3 regions of the Streptomyces sp. NPDC001903 genome follow, and region 3 is predicted to be linked to each of the others. Evidence: riboswitches for the same ligand, from Rfam matches in the RefSeq annotation. Region 3 holds a riboswitch; each other region holds the start of a gene.

Region 1 (5,997 bases), on a different contig from region 3:
TACGTCCTCCCCGGCGCGCCAGCGCGCCGGCAGGTCGGGGCGGAACGCCAGCGCCGAGGCGAGCCCGACGACCGACACCCCGCGCTCCAGGACCCTCCGCGCGGTCTCCTGCCGGGCTATCCCGCCCGTCAGCATGAGCGGCATCGTGGCCGCGTCCAGGAACTGCTCGGCGAAGGAGAGGAAGTACGCCTCCCGCTCGAGGGTCCGCAGATCGGCGGTGCGGCCCAGGGTCGCGGGGCTCTCGACGCTGCCGCCGGACAGTTCGACCAGGTCGACGCCGAGGCCGCCGAGGGCCGCGAGGACCTGCGCCGCGTCCTCGGTGTCGAAGCCGCCGCGCTGGAAGTCGGCGGTGTTGAGCTTGACGCCGACCGCGAAGCCGGGGGCGACCCGCGCGCGGACGGCCCGGACGACCTCGGTGAGGAGGCGGACCCGGTTCTCCGGGCTGCCGCCCCACCGGTCGGTGCGCCGGTTGACCAGCGGGGAGAGGAACTGGCTGAGCAGGTAGCCGTGGGCGGCGTGGATCTGCACCCCGTCGAAACCGGCCTCCTCGGCCCGCCGGGCCGTGACCGCGAAGCGGGCGACGGTGGCCTCGATGTCGGCCTCGGTCATCGCGGTGGGGCGGGCGAAGCGCTTGGTGTGCTTGCCGAGGCTCACCCCTATGTCGGAGGGCGCCCAAGCCGTGCCGGGCATCTCGGAGCCGACCTGCCGGCCCGGGTGGTTGATCTGCATCCAGACCCGGCCGCCGCCGCTGGAGGCGGCCGCGGCCCAGCGGCGGAAGGGGTCGAGCGGGGAACTGGCGTCGAGGACGATCGTGCCCGGCGCGGTCAGCGCCCGGCGGTCCACCATCACGTTCCCGGTGATCAGGAGGCCGGCGCCGCCCCGCGCCCAGCGGCCGTAGAGGCGCTCGATCCGCTCGTCCGGCAGCTGGCCGGCCCCGGCGAGGCTCTCCTCCATGGCCGCCTTCGCGAGGCGGTTCGGCAGGGTGGCGCCGCCCGGCAGTTCCAGTGGCGTGAACAAGTCCATCGGCAGTTCCCCCCAGGAAACGTGTTGCACGTGTCATCCCGCGCCCCGGCGCAAAGATACCGCCAGCTCCCCCGCACCCGTCAGGCTCCGGCCGCAAGAATCCGGACACCACCGGAACGCGGAACGCCCCGGGCCGAAGGGCTCGGGGCGTGTCCGTACGCGGCGTGCGGCGCACGGGTCAGAGGTCCGCGAGCTCCAGACCGGCCTGGGCGGCGGCCGCCTGGACGGTCTGCTCCAGCAGCACGGCGATGGTCATCGGGCCGACACCGCCCGGGACCGGGGTGATCAGCGAGGCGCGGGCGGCGGCGGACTCGAAGTGGACGTCGCCGACGTTGCCCTCGTTGTAGCCGGCGTCCAGGACCACGGCGCCGGGCTTGATGTCCTCGCCGCGGATGAATTCGGCCTTGCCCACGGCGGCGACCAGCACGTCGGCCTGGCGCACGATCGAGGGCAGGTCCGCCGTGCGCGAGTGGCAGTAGGTGACGGTGGCGTTCTGCTCCAGCAGCAGCATGCCGGCCGGCTTGCCCAGGATCGCGCTGCGCCCGACGACCACGGCGTGCTTGCCGGTCAGGTCCACCTCGTACTCGGCGAGCAGGCGCATGATGCCGCCGGGGGTGCAGGAGACGAAGCCCGGCAGTCCGAAGCCCATGGCGGCGAAGGAGTGCATGGTGACGCCGTCGACGTCCTTGCCCGGGGCGATGGCCTCGAAGGCGGCGCGCTCGTCGATGTGGTGCGGGACGGGGTGCTGGAGCAGGATGCCGCTGATCTCCGGGTCCTCGGAGAGGGCGGTGAGGGCGGCGACGAGCTCCTCGGTGGTGGTCTCGGCCGGCAGCTCCACGTGGCGCGAGGTGATCCCGGCCTTGGCGCAGCGGTTCTGCTTCATCTTCACGTACGTCACGGACGCCGGGTCCTCGCCGACCAGCACGGTCGCGAGACAGGGCGCGGTGCCGGTGCGCTCGGTGATCTTCGCCGCAAGGGCGACGGTCCGCTCCGAGATGCGGCGGGCGAGGGCGGTGCCGTCCATCAGCCGGGCGCGGCCGGCGGCGGAGACGGGGGCAGAGGCAGTCTGGGCAGTCGTCACGGGGTCTCCTGAGCGTCGCTGCGGATCGCGGTTCGCGGGTTCGCGGTTCGCCCAGGCGCGCGGCAGGAGACGTACGTGCGGGGACGTACGCCGGGCCGCTCCCCGGTGGTGATCCACCCGAACGCCAGTCACGGCCCGCCTCCACTCTAATGGACCCCGTCGGCGGGTGCGGTGGTCCGCGGCGGCCCCCCGTGCGTGGATCCGGTCAAACCGGTGGATCACCGGCGCCGCGCCTGGGACGATCGAGACATGACGCGCACTTTCGACCACCTCATCGCGGAAGCCGAGTCCGTTTCGGTGGACGGCTGGGACTTCTCCTGGCTCGACGGCCGGGCCACCGAGCAGCGCCCCTCCTGGGGCTACCAGCGGCTGCTCGGCGAGCGCCTCGCCCGGGTCCGCTCCGCCCTCGACATCCAGACCGGCGGCGGAGAGGTGCTCGCCGGGGCCGGGCCGCTGCCCCCGCTGACGGCGGCCACCGAGTCCTGGCCGCCGAACATCGACAAGGCGACCCGGCTCCTGCACCCGCTGGGCGCGGTCGTGGTCGCGGACGCCGACGAGCCGCCGCTGCCGTTCGGCGACGAGGCCTTCGAGCTGGTCTCCAGCCGCCACCCGGTGACCATCTGGTGGGAGGAGATCGCGCGGGTCCTGCGGCCGGGCGGCACGTACCTCTCGCAGCAGGTCGGGCCGGCGAGCGTCTTCGAGCTGGTCGAGTACTTCCTCGGGCCCCAGCCGCAGGACGTCCGGCGCGCCCGGCACCCCGACGACGCGGTCGCCGACGCCCGCAAGGCGGGCCTCGAAGTGGTGGATCTGCGCTCCGAAAGGCTGCGAACGGAGTTCCACGACATCGGAGCCGTGATCTACTTTCTCCGGAAGGTGATCTGGATGGTGCCCGGCTTCACGGTCGGGCAGTACCGGGACCGGTTGCACGAGCTCCATGAACAGATCGAACGTGACGGCTCGTTCGTGGCGCACACCGCCCGTTTCCTCATCGAGGCCCGCAAAACGGGCTGACGGAGAAGGGCGTGCGGACGCGGACGGATCCACGGCCGAATGGTTGCGCGCCCACAGCGTGGCGCAGGTCACTCAATTCAGCGCGTAACGAATCGACTCGGGCATGCGATGAACCGACAGGTGTCCTCGCGCGGCCCCGGAATACAGACCCCCCTCGGGTCTGTTTCCCGAGTCCGCGCGATGATTTCCCGCCCACTCCCTATCTGTTCGCAACGAGAGGCTCCTTGTGTCGCTCAGCCCGTCCCGTACGTTCCCTCCGGAGATCGCCGAATCGGAGGCCCTCGTCGCGCTCGTCGAGCGCGGCCGCGAGCAGGGTCACATCAACGGTGACGACGTGCGCCAGGCCTTCGAGGCCGGCCGCATCCCGGTGGACCAGTGGAAGCGGGTCCTGCGCAGCCTGAACCAGGTCCTGGACGAGGAGGGTGTCGCGCTGCACGTCAGCGCCGCCCCCGCCACGAAGGCTGCCGCGAAGAAGCCCCGCAAGGCGGCCGCCGCGCCCGCCCGCACCGTGACCAAGAAGGCGGCCGCCGCGCCGCGCCCCATCGGTGCGCGCAAGGCCTCGGCCACCAGCCCGGTCCCGGCCACCGCGGCGGCGATATCCGCTTCGCCGGCCGCGGCCGCCGAGGACGAGGTGACGGCCGACGCCGTCGCCGAGCCGAAGAAGCGGACGGTCAAGAAGACCGCCGCGAAGAAGACCGCGGTGAAGAAGACCGCCGCCGCGGCCAAGAAGACCAGCGCCAAGGACGCCGACGAGGGCGAGACCCCGGCCGCCGAGGGCGAGGACTGGGCCGCCGAGGACCTCGTCGACGACGTCGAGGAAGAGGCCCCCAAGGCCGGCGGTTCCCAGGGCTTCGTCCTGTCCGACGACGACGAGGACGACGCCCCGGCGCAGACGGTCATGGTGGCCGGTGCCACCGCCGACCCCGTCAAGGACTACCTGAAGCTGATCGGCAAGGTGCCGCTCCTCAACGCCGAGCAGGAGGTCGAGCTCGCCAAGCGCATCGAGGCGGGTCTCTTCTCCGAGTACAAGCTCGAAGAGGAGGAGGACCACAAGCCCGCCTTCAAGCGCGAGCTGGAGATCCTCGTCGAGGACGGCCGCCGTGCCAAGAACCACCTGCTGGAGGCCAACCTCCGCCTCGTGGTCTCCCTGGCCAAGCGCTACACCGGCCGCGGCATGCTCTTCCTGGACCTGATCCAGGAGGGCAACGTCGGTCTGATCCGCGCCGTGGAGAAGTTCGACTACACCAAGGGCTTCAAGTTCTCCACGTACGCGACCTGGTGGATCCGGCAGGCGATCACGCGTGCCATGGCCGACCAGTCGCGCACGATCCGCATCCCCGTCCACATGGTCGAGATCATCAACAAGCTGGCGCGCGTCCAGCGCCAGATGCTCCAGGACCTCGGCCGGGAGCCCACTCCGGAGGAGCTGGGCAAGGAACTCGACATGACCCCCGAGAAGGTCATCGAGGTCCAGAAGTACGGCCGCGAGCCGATCTCCCTGCACACCCCCCTGGGTGAGGAGGGCGACAGCGAGTTCGGTGACCTCATCGAGGACTCCGAGGCGGTCGTGCCGGCCGACGCGGTGTCGTTCACCTTCCTCCAGGAGCAGCTGCAGTCGATCCTGGGCACGCTCTCCGAGCGTGAGGCGGGCGTCGTCTCGATGCGCTACGGCCTGAACGACGGCCAGCCGAAGACCCTGGACGAGATCGGCCGCGTGTACGGGGTCACCCGTGAGCGCATCCGCCAGATCGAGTCCAAGACCATGTCGAAGCTGCGCCACCCGTCGCGTTCGCAGGTGCTGCGCGACTACCTCGACTAAACCGGACCGAACCGTCCGCAAGTCCGTCCGCGTCCCCCGGGCCAGTCTCAAGACCGGCCCGGGGGACGCGTTCAGTTCTCCAGGAGGTGCTTCAGCTTCTCCTCGTTGCGCGGCATCTCCTTGCGGGCGTACGGCTTGACCACGAGCGGGGCGATGACCCTGCCGATGCCGTGGCCCTCGAAGTCGAGGTCCAGGGTCACGCGCGAGCGCCTGCCGCCCTCGAGGGACTCGATGGTGCCGCGCACATCGCCGCGTACGGGTCCGCCGATGCCCTGGATGTGCCAGCTGCGCGGCCGGTCGAGCTCCGTGACCTGCATGGTCATCGGGAACTCCCGCTTGCCCATGCGCCGGGTGACGACGACCTTGGAGCCGACGTGGACGGGTGCGCCGTCGAGCGGGCGGGCGGAGACGGCGCTGTCCTGCCACTCCGGCAGGTGCGTGGGGTCCGTCACGTAGTCGAAGACGTCTTCGGGACTGCGGGAAATGTCGATGCTCTCTCTGATCGCGGACATGGCGACCCCTTACTGCCCCCTGCGTGTCCTCCCATTCCACGCTACCGCGCAGGTCAGGCGGCGGCCCGGTGCTCGGCACCGCTCTCGGCCCGGTGCTCGGCCCGCTGCTTGCGCGCGGACATCGCGGCGTGGACGAGGACGCCGGCGAAGAGGAACAGGACGCCCTGGTAGACGGCCGCGTAGCCGGAGCCGGCGACCAGCCACATCGAGAAGCCGAAGGCCAGAGCGGCGAGGATCCCGTCACGGGCCAGGCGGCCGCGGTGGACGCGCTCGGCCTGCCCGGAGAGCAGGAAGTGGATCTGCGCGGCGGTGGAGAGCAGGTACGGCACGGTCGCCGTGAAGGTGGTGACCAGGACGAGGATCTCGAAGACCCCGTCCGAGCCGGCCGTGTAGTTGTAGATCGTCAGGCCGGAGGCCAGGGCGACGGTGACGATCACGCCGACCACCGGGACGCCCCGCTTCCTCGTCTCGAAGACCTTCGGGAAGAGCCCGTCGCGGGCCGCGGCGTACGGGGTCTGCGCGCTGAGCAGGGTCCAACCGTTGAGGGCGCC
Region 2 (5,997 bases), on a different contig from region 3:
GGGCTCGCCGTCTTCAAGGGCATTCCCTACGCGGCGCCGCCGGTCGGCCCCCTGCGCTGGCGCCCGGCCCAGCCCCATCCCGGCTGGCCGGGAACGCGCGACGCCACCGCGTTCGGCCCCAGTGCGCCGCAGCTCTACCGGGAAGGCGGCGACCCGGTCCTCGGATCACACGGCTCGCCCCCGTTCGACGAGGACTGCCTCACCCTCAACGTCTGGACCCCGCGGGCCGACAACGCCAAGCGGCCGGTGATGGTCTGGATCCACGGCGGCGGCTTCCTCTCCGGATCCGGCTCACTGCCCATCTACTCCGGCGAGACCTTCGCGCGCGACGGCGATCTCGTCGTGGTGACCGTCAACTACCGGCTCGGACCGCTGGGATACCTCTACTTCGGCGAGGAGGGCGCCGGCGGGAACTTCTGGCTCACCGACCAGCTCGCCGCTCTGCGCTGGGTACGGGACAACGTCGCCGCCTTCGGTGGGGACCCGGACAACATCACCCTCGCCGGTCAGTCCGGCGGCGCGTTCTCGGTCGCGGCGCTGGCCGGTGCCCGGCCGGCGGGCCGCCCGCTGTTCCGGCGCGCCATCCTCCAGAGCCCGCCGCTGGGGCTGCAGCTCCCCACGCGTACGGAGTCGTTGCAGCGCAGTGCCACCTTCCTCGACGTCCTCGGGGCCAAGGACGTGGCGCAGCTGCGGACCCTGCCCTGGCAGCAGCTGGTGGGCGCCACCGTCGAGATGTTCAAGCGCACCGGGCGGTGGGGGTACTGGTCGACCCCGTTCCTGCCGGTGATCGACGAGGTGACGCTGGACCGCCACCCCTGCGACCTGCTGCTCGGCGGTCCCGGGGCGGACATCGACATCCTGATCGGGTGTACCAGGGAGGAGGCCAACTTCGCCTTCGCGCTCGACCCGACGTACGCCGCCTCGACCAAGGAGCAGGTGCTCGCACGGGCACGGGACACCTTCGGGAGCCGCGCTTCCGAGGCGTACAGCGCCTACGAGGAAGCCCGGCCGGGCGCCCGCCCGGTGGACGTGCTGATGGACCTCATCAGCGACGACCTGTTCCGGATGCCCGGGCTGGCGCTCGCCGAGCGGCGGGCGGCGGCTCGCAAGCGTCCGGTCTGGGCCTACCAGTTCGATCTCCCGACGCCCGCGCACGGCGGCAGGCTCGCGGCGCCGCACTGTCTGGAACTGCCGTTCGTCTTCGACAACTTCGACAAGTGGTCGCAGGCCCCGTTCCTGGCCGGGCTCGATCCCCGGATCCGTGAGGGGCTGGCCTCGACCGTGCACGCGGCATGGATCTCCTTCATCCGTACCGGCGACCCCAACCACCCGGCCATGCCGAACTGGCAGCGCTACGAACGGGACACCCGGACCACGATGCGCCTGGACTCGGTCACCACCGCGACGAACGACCTCGCCGGCTACTGGCGGCGCCTGCGGCCGGCGGGCTCCTAGGGGGTGTCCGCAAAGTCCCGCCTGCCCCGCGGAGCCCGGCACGCACTCTCGGCGCACCGGGCGAAATCCCGAGTACGCCCAGTACACCGGCTTCCGCCCGGCACACCGAGAGCACGCACCGGACACCGCGGGAGCGCCCTTCGGGCGCACGGCGCTACTTTGCGGACACCCCCTAGGAGAAAGGGAGGGCCCCCGGCCGGCCGGGGGCCCCGTCCGTGAGCGGTCAGCTCCGGTCGAAGAGGATGACCGAGCGCAGCTTCAGGCGGTCCGAGGCCGGCCGCCCCTTGGGCTTGAGCGTCCAGGAGTCTCCGGTGCAGTCGGGCTCGGTGAAGACCACCGCCCAGGCGTCGGTGTCGTTGTGCGGTGCGTAGGCGGGTGCCGAAGCGGACGGGTCCGCGACCTCGGGGATGGTGATGCAGACGCCGTTCCGCGGGTCTTGGAGCACGGCGCTCTGCTCCTCGCCGCTGAAGCCGACGAACGTGTAGCCGAACTCGCCGGTGGCGGCGTGGGCGGGTGCGGCCAGAACGGCCGTGAGGGCAAGGGCACCGCAAGCGGCGGCGACGGTGTGCCGAAGGCGCACGGGAATTCTCGTTTCGCGAGGACGATCAAGGTCATCCGCACCCGTACCGCGCCGTCTCGGCGTCCATGCGGCGTCGCCGAGCCGGAAGGTTTCTCTGCCACCCGTCCGGAGCAACCCCGGTACCACCCGGGTCGGTGTCACCCAGGTCGGCGTCACCCGGGGCGGCGCGCCCAGGCGATCACGGTGCGCTGGAACGTGGCGTGGAAGGCGCCGGCCTCCGACAGGGCCAGCTGCTCCCGGAGCAGGGCCTCGGCCCGCTCGCGCGCGATCAGGCCTCCCGTCCATGCGGCGTGCGCGGCCCGTTCCAGCGAGATGACGTGGGACAGCTCCGTGAGCGAGGAGTAGACGACCAGCTCGGTCTCGGTGCGCACGTCCGTGAAGCCCGCCCCGATCAGCAGCCGCCGCAGGTCACGGCCGATCTGGCGGTGCGGGATGTGGCTGGCGACCGCGTCCGCCACGGCGCGCGCCGCCTCGGCGTCCGCGGAGGCCAGGACGACCGATGCCCAGTCCGGCTCCAGCACCGCGAGGCTCCCGCCCGGTCGCAGCACCCGGTGCGCCCCGGCCAGGACGGCGGCGGGATCGCGTACGTGCTGCAGGACCCGCTCGATCCGGCAGCCCGCGAAGGAGCCGTCGGCGAACGGCAGGTCGTGCACGTCCGCGTGTACGAGCCGGACCGGCAGCCCGTGGGCCGCGAGCCGCCGACGGCTCGCCTCCAGCATCACACCGCTGGAGTCCACGCCGAACGCGCGGCGGCCCGCGCGCTCCAGCTCGACGAGTTCGTGTCCGGCGCCGCAGCCCAGGTCCAGGACGCCGTGGCCCGGCTCCGCGGCCAGGCCCGCGCGCATCACGTTCTTGGGTTGCTGCAGTCCTCGATGCGCCTCATCGAGGTAGCGCAGGAGTTCCGGCCCGCGACCACTGCGGTCGACGTCGGCGAAAGCGTTCATGGCGGCACCCACCTGCGGGAGCCCAGGCGGTCGGCTCCCGCGAGTGAGCTTCCCGATGGTCGGTTCCATCTCCGGGCCGCCAGTCGCTGGGACCCGCATTCTGGCACACGGGCCGGACTCGGTCGGGGGCCCGGGGTCAGCGCGAGCCGGGGCGGGTGGCGCGGGGGTGGTCCTTCTCGAAGCGGTGGAAGGCCGCTTCCTGCCGCCACTCGACCTGCGCCTTCGGGCTGCCGGCCAGGAAGCCGGCGCACCGCTCGCCCGGGTGCTCGGCGCCCTGGCGCTCCTTGGCACACGGACCGGCGGGCCGGTATCCGGAGCGCAGGTCACGGTTCCAGAGGCTGCGGCCGGGCAGGAACGAGTGTTCCAGGGAGGCTCGGGCCAGGTCCCTGAGCTCCGGGTAGCCGAGCCCGTACATCTGCGCGGCCCGCCGGTACTCGTCGGTGATCTCGATCCGGGACACGCCCGGGTCGTCGGTGGCGAGGACGACCGGCACGCCGTGGCGGCGGTAGGTGGCGAAGGGGTGCGCGTCGCCGGAGACGCGCAGGATCTGCTCGTTGCTGTGGAAGGGGACCTCGACCGCGATCCGGCGCTCGGCCATGTAGCGCATGAGCGACTCCCAGCGGTCCTCGTGCAGGACGGACACGCCGTGCCCGATCCGCTCGGCGCGGCCGGTCTGGGCGGCCTCCCGGATGTGGAAGGTGAGGTCCTCCGGCTTGACCAGGCCGGGCACCAGCTCGCCCGCGTGCAGGGTGACGTGTGCCTTGGGGTACTGGGTCTTCAGGTAGTTCAGCATCCGCATGTGCAGGCGGTAGTCGCGCAGGGCGACCTCGCCGTCCTCCGGCTGCACCAGGTTGACGGCGACGAAGCGCGGGTCGCGCTCGGCCAGCCGCATACCGAGCGCCATCTGGGTGAACACCCGCTCGGGGGTGCCGAGGCGGGCGACCTGGGAGATCCAGCGGTACGGGAGGGAGCACGCGGCGTCGGGCCGCGGGGTGTCGCAGTGCGCGGCGGTGCGGAACTCGGTGTCGGTGGTGTCGGCGTCGGCGCGGGCCTGGCCGACCACCGCGTCCAGGCTTCCGTCGGCGAGGAGCTTGTCGTGCATCCGGTCGAGGTCGGCGTCGTATCCGACCCGGTCGGCGAGGGCGCGGGCCTGTCCGGAGGCCGGGGAGATCATGGTCTCCAGGTAGAACTGGTTCTGCCGGGCGGCCGTGTTGGCGACTTCCGCGAGGATGCGGCCGGGGTGCCGCCAGGGCACCTCGCCGAACTTGTCGAAGGTCGCGAAGAAGTGGTCGTGGCCGTTGCCGTCGGCCGGGAAGTCCTGCATCGACCAGGCCCGGATGACCTGCAGGCGGAACGCGGCGTCGGTGACGGCGTCGGCGGCGGGACGGGTTCCCGACGCGCACGGCGGGGGCACCGCGGTGGTGGTGTCGGTGGTGATGCAGAGGCCATCTTCGGCGGCGAGTTCGATCAGGAACTCGGTGGTGACCGCTCCGGACAGGTGGTTGTGCAGGTCACCGCCCTTGGGGAGGTCCGCGAAGAAGTCCTTCTGGCGGGCAGCGGGCGGGACGGGGGCCGGAGTCGCCTGTGCGGGGGCGGGTGCGAGCAGGGCGAGCGCGGAGAGCGCGGACAGCGCACCGATCAAGTGGGATGGGATCACGGGCACATGGTGGTCAGGCGGGCCGCGGCGGCGCGCCATGCCGGGCCGGGCACCGCCCGGCGTCACCCGGGAGGCCCCGCAGAGGATCGTTCCTCCTGACGCAGACCCCCTGGGGATCAGGCCACGGTCAGGCGGGTCGGGTACGCCCCTGGTGTGAGGAGGGGTCACCTCCTGGTGGTAAGGGGGAATCAACTCCTGGGGGGCCGACAGGGACGGCGGGCTGCCGCTACGGTGTCGCCGCCCCGCAACGCCGCCCACGACGGAGGCCCGCTGATGCAGACCCGTTTGGCCGATGCCCCCCGCAACCGAGCGGTGTGGGGGATATCCCTCGTCCTGATCGCCGTCACCGCACTCCTCGGGGGCGCGCCCGGGGGCGCCGCGGCGGCGGCCCCCGCCGATCCGCCCGTCCCCGTCCTGTCCTGGGGCCCGTGCGAGGGAGCGGACCCCGGGGATCCGGGCGACGGCTTCGAATGCGCGACGGCCCTGGTGCCCCTGGACTACCGCAAGCCCACCGGGCGTACGATCCCGCTCGCGGTCACCCGGCGGCCCGCCGCCGACAGGGCGCACCGCACCGGCGTCCTGGTCCTGCACCCCGGCGGACCCGGCAACTCCGGCGTGGACTTCGCCCGTGACAGCTACGACGCGCTGCCCGCCTCCCTGCGCGACGCCTTCGACGTCGTCGGGTACGACATGCGCGGCGTGAAGCGCAGCGGACAGGTGGAGTGCTGGAACGACACGGAGTACTCCGCCGCCGTCGACGCCGCGCGCAGCGTGCCCGGCCCGGGAGCCCTGCGCACCGCCCTCCGCCAGGGCCTGGACTTCGCCAATGCCTGCGGGCAACGCTCGGCGGACCTCGTGCCGTTCATCGGTACGGGGTCGAACGCCCAGGACATCGACCTGCTGCGCCGGGCCCTCGGCGAGGAGAAGCTCTCCTTCTACGGCCGTTCCTTCGGCAGCTACGTCGGCACCGTCTACGCCGCGCGGTTCCCGCGGCGCGTCCGCGCGATGGTCCTGGACGGGGCCTACGATCCGCGTCGCTACGCCGACGTGCCGTACGCCTACGACGCCGGGCAGTTCGTCGCCCTGGACGCGGCGGTCGGCCGGTTCCTGGACTGGTGTGCGCAGAACGCCGCCGCCTGCGGATTCGGCGAGGGCAGGCCCCGCCAGGCCTTCGAGGAGCTGAAGCGGTCGCTGGACGCGGACCCCGTCATCACCGCGAGCGGACGCCCGGCCACCGGCTACACCCTCGCCTACCGGCTGATGTTCAACATCAACTCGGGCCGGGAGATCTGGCCCTACCTGGGAGAGGCCCTGCGGGCGGCCCGGGCCCACCAGGGTTCGTTCCTGTTGTCACCGCCCTC
Region 3 (5,997 bases):
GCCGGCGGCGAGCAGCTGGGCCGCGGAGAGGCGGGTATTGGCGCGCAGATCCTTCGGATCCTGCGGCATGGTGATCGCGTGCAGGTCGACGACCATGTAGAACGCGTCGTGCGTCTCCTGCAGGGCGACGTACTGGCGGATGGCTCCGAGGTAGTTCCCGAGGTGGAACGAGCCGGAGGTGGGCTGGATGCCGGAGAGCGCGCGAGGACGATCAGAAGCCATGGCTTCATTCTCTCAGGTACGGCGGCCCCGCCGGTCCTCACCCGTCCGGAAACCCCCCGGGGCCGCGGCCCCGGGGAGGGGACCGGTCAGGAGAGCGGGAGACCCGGGGCGGGGTGGGCCGCCATCAGGTCCGCGACCTCCGCGCGGATCGCGGCGAGGGCCGGCTCGTCCGACTTCGCGGCCGCGTCCACGGCCCGGGAGATCCACTCCGCCACCAGCGGCATGTGGTCCGTCCCCAGGCCCCGCGAGGTCAGGGACGGCGTGCCGATGCGGATGCCCGACGGGTCGAACGGCTTGCGGGGGTCGAAGGGGACCGTGTTGTAGTTCACGACGATCCCCGCGCGGTCCAGCGCCTTGGCCGCCACCTTCCCCGGCACCCCGCGCGAGGTGAGGTCCATCAGGATCAGGTGGTTGTCCGTACCGCCCGACACCAGGTCGAAGCCCCGGGCCAGCAGGGCCGTGGCCAGGGCCTTGGCATTGGCGACCACCGCGTGCGCGTACGTCACGAACGACGGCTGCGCCGCCTCGTGCAGGGCCACCGCGATGCCCGCCGTCGTCTGGTTGTGCGGACCGCCCTGGAGGCCCGGGAAGACCGCCTTGTCGATGGCCTTCGCGTGCTCCTCCTTGCACATCAGCATGGCGCCCCGGGGCCCGCGCAGCGTCTTGTGCGTGGTCGTGGAGACCACGTCCACGTGCCCGACCGGCGAGGGGTGCGCCCCGCCCGCGATCAGGCCGGCGATGTGCGCCACGTCCGCGACGAGGACCGAGCCGGCCTCCCGGGCGATCGAGGAGAACGCCTCGAAGTCGATCGTGCGCGGGAGCGCGGTGCCGCCACAGAAGATGATCTTCGGGCGCTCCGCCAGCGCGAGGTCGCGCACGGCGTCGTAGTCGATCAGGCCCGTCCCGGCCGAGACCCCGTACTGCACGCCCCGGAACCACGACCCGGTCGCCGAGACCCCCCAGCCGTGCGTCAGGTGCCCGCCCATCGGCAGGGCCATGCCCATCACCGTGTCGCCCGGCTTCGCGAAGGCCAGGTACACCGCGAGGTTCGCCGGAGAGCCGGAGTACGGCTGGACGTTGGCGTGGTCCACCCCGAACAGGCCCTTGGCCCGCTCGACGGCCAGCGCCTCGACGCGGTCGATGTTCTGCTGGCCCTCGTAGTAGCGGCGGCCCGGGTAGCCCTCGCTGTACTTGTTCTGCAGCACCGTGCCGGAGGCTTCGAGCACGGCGGCGGACACGTAGTTCTCGCTGGGGATCAGGCGCAGGGTCTGCGCCTGCAGGGTCTCCTCGGCGGCGACGAAGGACGCCAGCTCGGGGTCGACGGCGGTCAGGGCGGGGTGGCGGCTCGCACTCATGGCGGCTCCTCCGGGGTCGATGTCAGTTCTCGTCCCCGCGAGGCCCAGGCGAGCGGCCCTGTATGCGGTCGTGCGCGCACGACTCCCCCGGAGTTGGTTCTCCGTACGCCAGTCGCCGTGCGTACCGCTCACCTTAGCGGGCGGTCCACAAGAAAGGTTTCCCCGTCCGGTATACGAGCGACGTATAGCCGTATACAAGGTGACGTGACGCCGGTGACGCCACCCCCGTCGCCTCCATCGCCCCCGTCACCTCCATCCCGCCCGCACCGACGATCGGAGACCCCGTGTCGACCACTGCTGAAGCCCTGCGTTCCGCCGAGGCGCACAGCGCGCACAACTACCACCCGCTGCCCGTCGTCGTGGCGACCGCGGAGGGCGCGTGGATGACGGACGTGGAGGGCCGCCGGTTCCTGGACATGCTCGCGGGCTACTCGGCGCTCAACTTCGGCCACGGCAACCGCCGTCTGCTCGATGCGGCCAAGGCGCAGCTGGAGCGGGTCACCCTCACCTCGCGGGCCTTCCACCACGACCGGTTCGCCGAATTCTGCGGCGAACTCGCCGCGCTGTGCGGCAAGGAGATGGTGCTGCCGATGAACACCGGTGCGGAGGCCGTGGAGACGGCCGTGAAGACCGCTCGCAAGTGGGGCTACGAGGTCAAGGGCGTGCCGGACGGCCAGGCCAAGATCGTGGTCGCGGCCAACAACTTCCACGGCCGTACGACGACCATCGTGAGCTTCTCGACGGACCACGAGGCGCGCGACCACTACGGGCCCTACACCCCCGGGTTCGAGATCGTTCCGTACGGGGACCTCACCGCGCTGGCGGCGGCCGTCACGGCGAACACCGTGGCCGTGCTGCTGGAGCCGATCCAGGGCGAGGCCGGGGTGCTGGTGCCGCCCGCCGGCTACCTGCAGGGCGTACGGGAGCTCACGCGCGAGCGGAACGTCCTGTTCATGGCGGACGAGATCCAGTCGGGCCTCGGCCGGACCGGGAAGACCTTCGCGTGCGAGCACGAGGACGTCGTCCCGGACGTGTACATCCTCGGCAAGGCGCTGGGCGGCGGCGTGGTCCCGGTCTCGGCCGTCGTCGCCGACCGGGACGTGCTCGGGGTGTTCCGGCCCGGCGAGCACGGCTCCACCTTCGGCGGCAACCCGCTGGCCTGCGCGGTCGCCCTGGAGGTGATCGCGATGCTGCGCACCGGCGAGTACCAGCAGCGCGCCGCCGAGCTCGGCGACCACCTGCACCGGGAGCTGAACCTGCTGGTCGGCGGGGGCGCGGTGACGGCCGTACGCGGGCGCGGGCTGTGGGCGGGCGTCGACATCGACCCGGCGCACGGCACCGGCCGGGAGATCTCCGAGGCGCTGATGGAGCGGGGCGTGCTGGTCAAGGACACGCACGGGTCGACGATCCGCATCGCGCCCCCGCTGGTGATCGGCAAGGAGGACCTGGACTGGGGCCTGGACCAGCTGCGCGAGGTGCTGGCCGCGGGCTGACGCGTGCGCCGCGGGCCCGGCCGGCCGTCCGGCCGGGCCCGCGGCGGCGGCGGCGGCGGCGCTACAGGATGACGTGCGGCAGGAAGCGGGCGTACTCGTCCGTCACCGGGCCCGCCGATTCGCGGATGCCCAGACCCGCCGCCTCCTCCTCGACCACCCACGCGCCGAGCACCACGCGGTTGCCGTCGAAGTCGGGCAGCGGGGCCAGCCCCTGGAAGACGTACGTCTCCCCCTCGGCCGGGGTGAAGGGCTCGGCGCCGCCGGCCGGGTGCAGGGTGACCCCCGCGCCCTCGCGGCCCAGCAGCGGCTTCGCCGCGTACCCGGTCGTGTCCGCGAGCTCGCGGGGTCCGTCGAGGTAGGCGGGCAGCAGGTTCGGGTGCTCCGGGAAGAGCTCCCAGAGGATCGCCAGCAGCGCCTTGTTGGACAGCAGCATCTTCCACAGCGGCTCGATCCAGGCGGTGGTCCCGGAGCCGCCGCCGTGGTCGTACGTGCCGAGGACCTGCGGGCCGAAGGCGTCGGTGGCCAGCCATTCCCACGGGTAGAGCTTGAAGCAGCTGCGGATGAAGCCGAGCTTCTGGTCGACGAACCGGCCCGACAGGCTGTCCCAGCCGATCTGTTCGACGGACAGCGCCTCGGTCTCCAGGCCCGCCTGCTCGGCGGTCTCCTGGAGGTAGGCGACGGTCATCAGGTCCTCGCCGAGCTCGTCGGTCTCGGAGTGCGCGAAGTGCAGCGGGCCGGGAGGCAGCAGCTCCGCCTGCCGGCGCCAGGCCTCGACGAGCCGCTCGTGGAGGGAGTTCCACTGGTCGGCGCCCGGGAAGCGCTCCTCCATCCAGAACCACTGCGGACTGGCCGCCTCCACGAGGGAGGTGGGGGTGTCGGCGTTGTACTCCAGCATCTTGGCCGGGCCGCCGGCGCCGTCGTAGCGCAGGTCGAACCGGCCGTAGAGGGAAGGCTGTTCGGCGCGCCGGCGCCAGGACTCGGCGATGAGGGCGGCCAGCTTCGGGTCGGTGATGCCTAGGTCGGCGAAGCGGTCGTGCTCGACGATGTGCGCGGCCGCGGCCAGGCACATGGCGTGCAGCTCCTCGACGACGTTCTCCAGCGCCTCCACCTCGGGGAGCGAGAAGGAGTAGTACGCGCTCTCGTCCCAGTAGGGGCGCAGGGAGTCGTCGGGGAAGCGGGTGAGGGGATAGATCAGCCCCTGTTCCTCGACGGTCTTCTGCCAGTCGGGGCGCGGCTCGATGGTGTGGCGCTGCACGCTGGATCAGCCGCCCGAGGAGCTCTTGTGGCTGCCGCCGATGCCGCCGCGGGTGACGGCGGACTTGTCGAAGCTGCCGCCGCTGACGCGGTTGTTGCTCGCGACGGAGCCGCCGTAGTAGTACGAGCCGCGGCCGCCGCTCTTGCACTCCTTGGTGTTCAGCTTCTCCAGGGTGACGCGGTCCGCGCAGCGCTTGTCGGGCTCGCTGCTGCTGCCGCAGGCCACGAGGGCGGCGGCGAGCAGCCCCATGCCGCCGAGGGCGACGCCGCCGGAGCGCATGCGTCGTCGGGTGGTGGTGTTGTCGCCTGCTCTGCTGCCCGTACTGCTGTCGTCCATGGCGGACAGACTAGAACGGGGCGGCGAACCGATGGAATCCGGCCGTCGAAACCCCCTCACGACCTCCATGATCTAGAGTCTTTTCGTGCTCCTTGGGATGGTTTGCGCACTCGGTGCGGCGGTCTGTTTCGGTACGGCGTCGGTGCTGCAGGCGATGGCCGCGCGGGCGGCGGAGCCGGGGACCGGGTCCGGGGTGGACGCGGCGCTGCTGCTGCGGGCGGCCCGGCAGTGGCGGTACGTGGTGGGCCTGGGCCTGGACGCGGCCGGATTCCTCCTCCAGATCGTGGCGCTGCGGAACATCCCGATCTACACGGTGGGGGCGGCGCTGGCGGCCAGCCTCGCGGTGACGGCGGTGGTCTCGGCGCGGCTGCTGCACGTACCGCTGAGCGGGGCCGAGTGGGGCGCGGTGGGGGCCGTGTGCGCGGGGCTGGCGATGCTGGGGCTGGCCTCGGGCGAGGAGGGCTCGGGGACCGGGTCGTTCGCGCTGCAGCTGGGGCTGCTGGCGGTGGCGGGGCTGGTACTGCTGGTGGGGGCGGTGGCCGGGGGGCTCCCGGACCGCTCGCGGGCGCTGGTCCTGGGCCTGGCGTCGGGGACGGGCTTCGGGGTGGTGGAGGTGGCGGTCCGCCTCATCGACGACGTCTCGCTCGCGGCGTTCGCGAACCCGGCCCTGTACGCGCTGCTGCTGGGCGGGGGCGCCGGGTTCCTGCTGCTCACCTCGGCGCTCCAGCGCGGCTCGGTGACGGCGGCCACGGCGGGCATGGTGCTCGGCGAGACGATCGGCCCGGCGGTGGTGGGCGTGGTCTGGCTCGGCGACCGCACCCGCGAGGGCCTGACCTGGCTGGCGGTCCTCGGCTTCGCGGTGGCGGTGGCCGGTGCCCTGGCGCTGGCCCGCTTCGGCGAACCGCCGGCGACGGCCCCGCCCGCCGCCCCCGGCCCCGCCGCGGCCTGAAGCCGCCCCGCCGAAGGCACCGCCTGGGGGGTGTCCGGAAACCAGCGCCGTGCGCCCGAAGGGCGCTCCCGCGGGGCAGGCGGGACCTTGCGGACACCCCTAGGGGGTGTCCGCGAAGTAGCGCCGTGCGCCCGAAGGGCGCTCCCGCGGCGTCCGGTGCGTGCTCTCGGTGTGCCGGGCGGAAGCCCGTGTACTGGACGTACTCGGGATTTCGCCCGGTGCGCCGAGAGCGCGTGCCGGACGCCGCGGGGCAGGCGGGACTTTGCGGACACGCCCTAGGGCAGAGCGGCCAGCAGGGCGGTCAGCGTCGCCGACCAGGCGCTCGTCGGCGGGGTGCCGTAGCCGACCACCAGGGCCTCCCGCCGCGGGAGTTCCGCGTCCGGGTGG

The links. A riboswitch is a leader RNA that binds a small molecule or an ion and turns the genes downstream of it on or off. The one in region 3 is predicted to bind ZMP and ZTP.
Region 1: linked by a shared signal. The riboswitch ahead of ACFYZS_RS19650 (bifunctional 5,10-methylenetetrahydrofolate dehydrogenase/5,10-methenyltetrahydrofolate cyclohydrolase) and the one ahead of glyA (serine hydroxymethyltransferase) in region 3 are both predicted to bind ZMP and ZTP.
Region 2: linked by a shared signal. The riboswitch ahead of ACFYZS_RS37145 (methyltransferase domain-containing protein) and the one ahead of glyA (serine hydroxymethyltransferase) in region 3 are both predicted to bind ZMP and ZTP.

What each region holds. Positions count from the first base shown of each region.
Region 1 is NZ_JBIASZ010000008.1:147,774-153,770, reverse strand. It holds gene ACFYZS_RS19655 (NADH:flavin oxidoreductase/NADH oxidase family protein) at 1-1,023, opposite strand, end outside; gene ACFYZS_RS19650 (bifunctional 5,10-methylenetetrahydrofolate dehydrogenase/5,10-methenyltetrahydrofolate cyclohydrolase) at 1,202-2,047, opposite strand; ZMP/ZTP riboswitch at 2,147-2,246, opposite strand; gene ACFYZS_RS19645 (class I SAM-dependent methyltransferase) at 2,354-3,115, shown strand; gene ACFYZS_RS19640 (RNA polymerase sigma factor) at 3,342-4,934, shown strand; gene ACFYZS_RS19635 (SRPBCC family protein) at 5,006-5,446, opposite strand; gene ACFYZS_RS19630 (amino acid permease) at 5,500-5,997, opposite strand, start outside.
Region 2 is NZ_JBIASZ010000027.1:16,335-22,331, reverse strand. It holds gene ACFYZS_RS37155 (carboxylesterase/lipase family protein) at 1-1,455, shown strand, start outside; gene ACFYZS_RS37150 (hypothetical protein) at 1,679-2,035, opposite strand; gene ACFYZS_RS37145 (methyltransferase domain-containing protein) at 2,188-2,979, opposite strand; ZMP/ZTP riboswitch at 2,993-3,077, opposite strand; gene ACFYZS_RS37140 (adenosine deaminase) at 3,116-4,675, opposite strand; gene ACFYZS_RS37135 (alpha/beta hydrolase) at 4,910-5,997, shown strand, end outside.
Region 3 is NZ_JBIASZ010000006.1:387,962-393,958, reverse strand. It holds gene trpS (tryptophan--tRNA ligase) at 1-222, opposite strand, end outside; gene glyA (serine hydroxymethyltransferase) at 309-1,577, opposite strand; ZMP/ZTP riboswitch at 1,613-1,703, opposite strand; gene rocD (ornithine--oxo-acid transaminase) at 1,862-3,070, shown strand; gene ACFYZS_RS17185 (glutathionylspermidine synthase family protein) at 3,132-4,325, opposite strand; gene ACFYZS_RS17180 (hypothetical protein) at 4,332-4,661, opposite strand; gene ACFYZS_RS17175 (hypothetical protein) at 4,759-5,610, shown strand; gene ACFYZS_RS17170 (PLP-dependent aminotransferase family protein) at 5,886-5,997, opposite strand, start outside.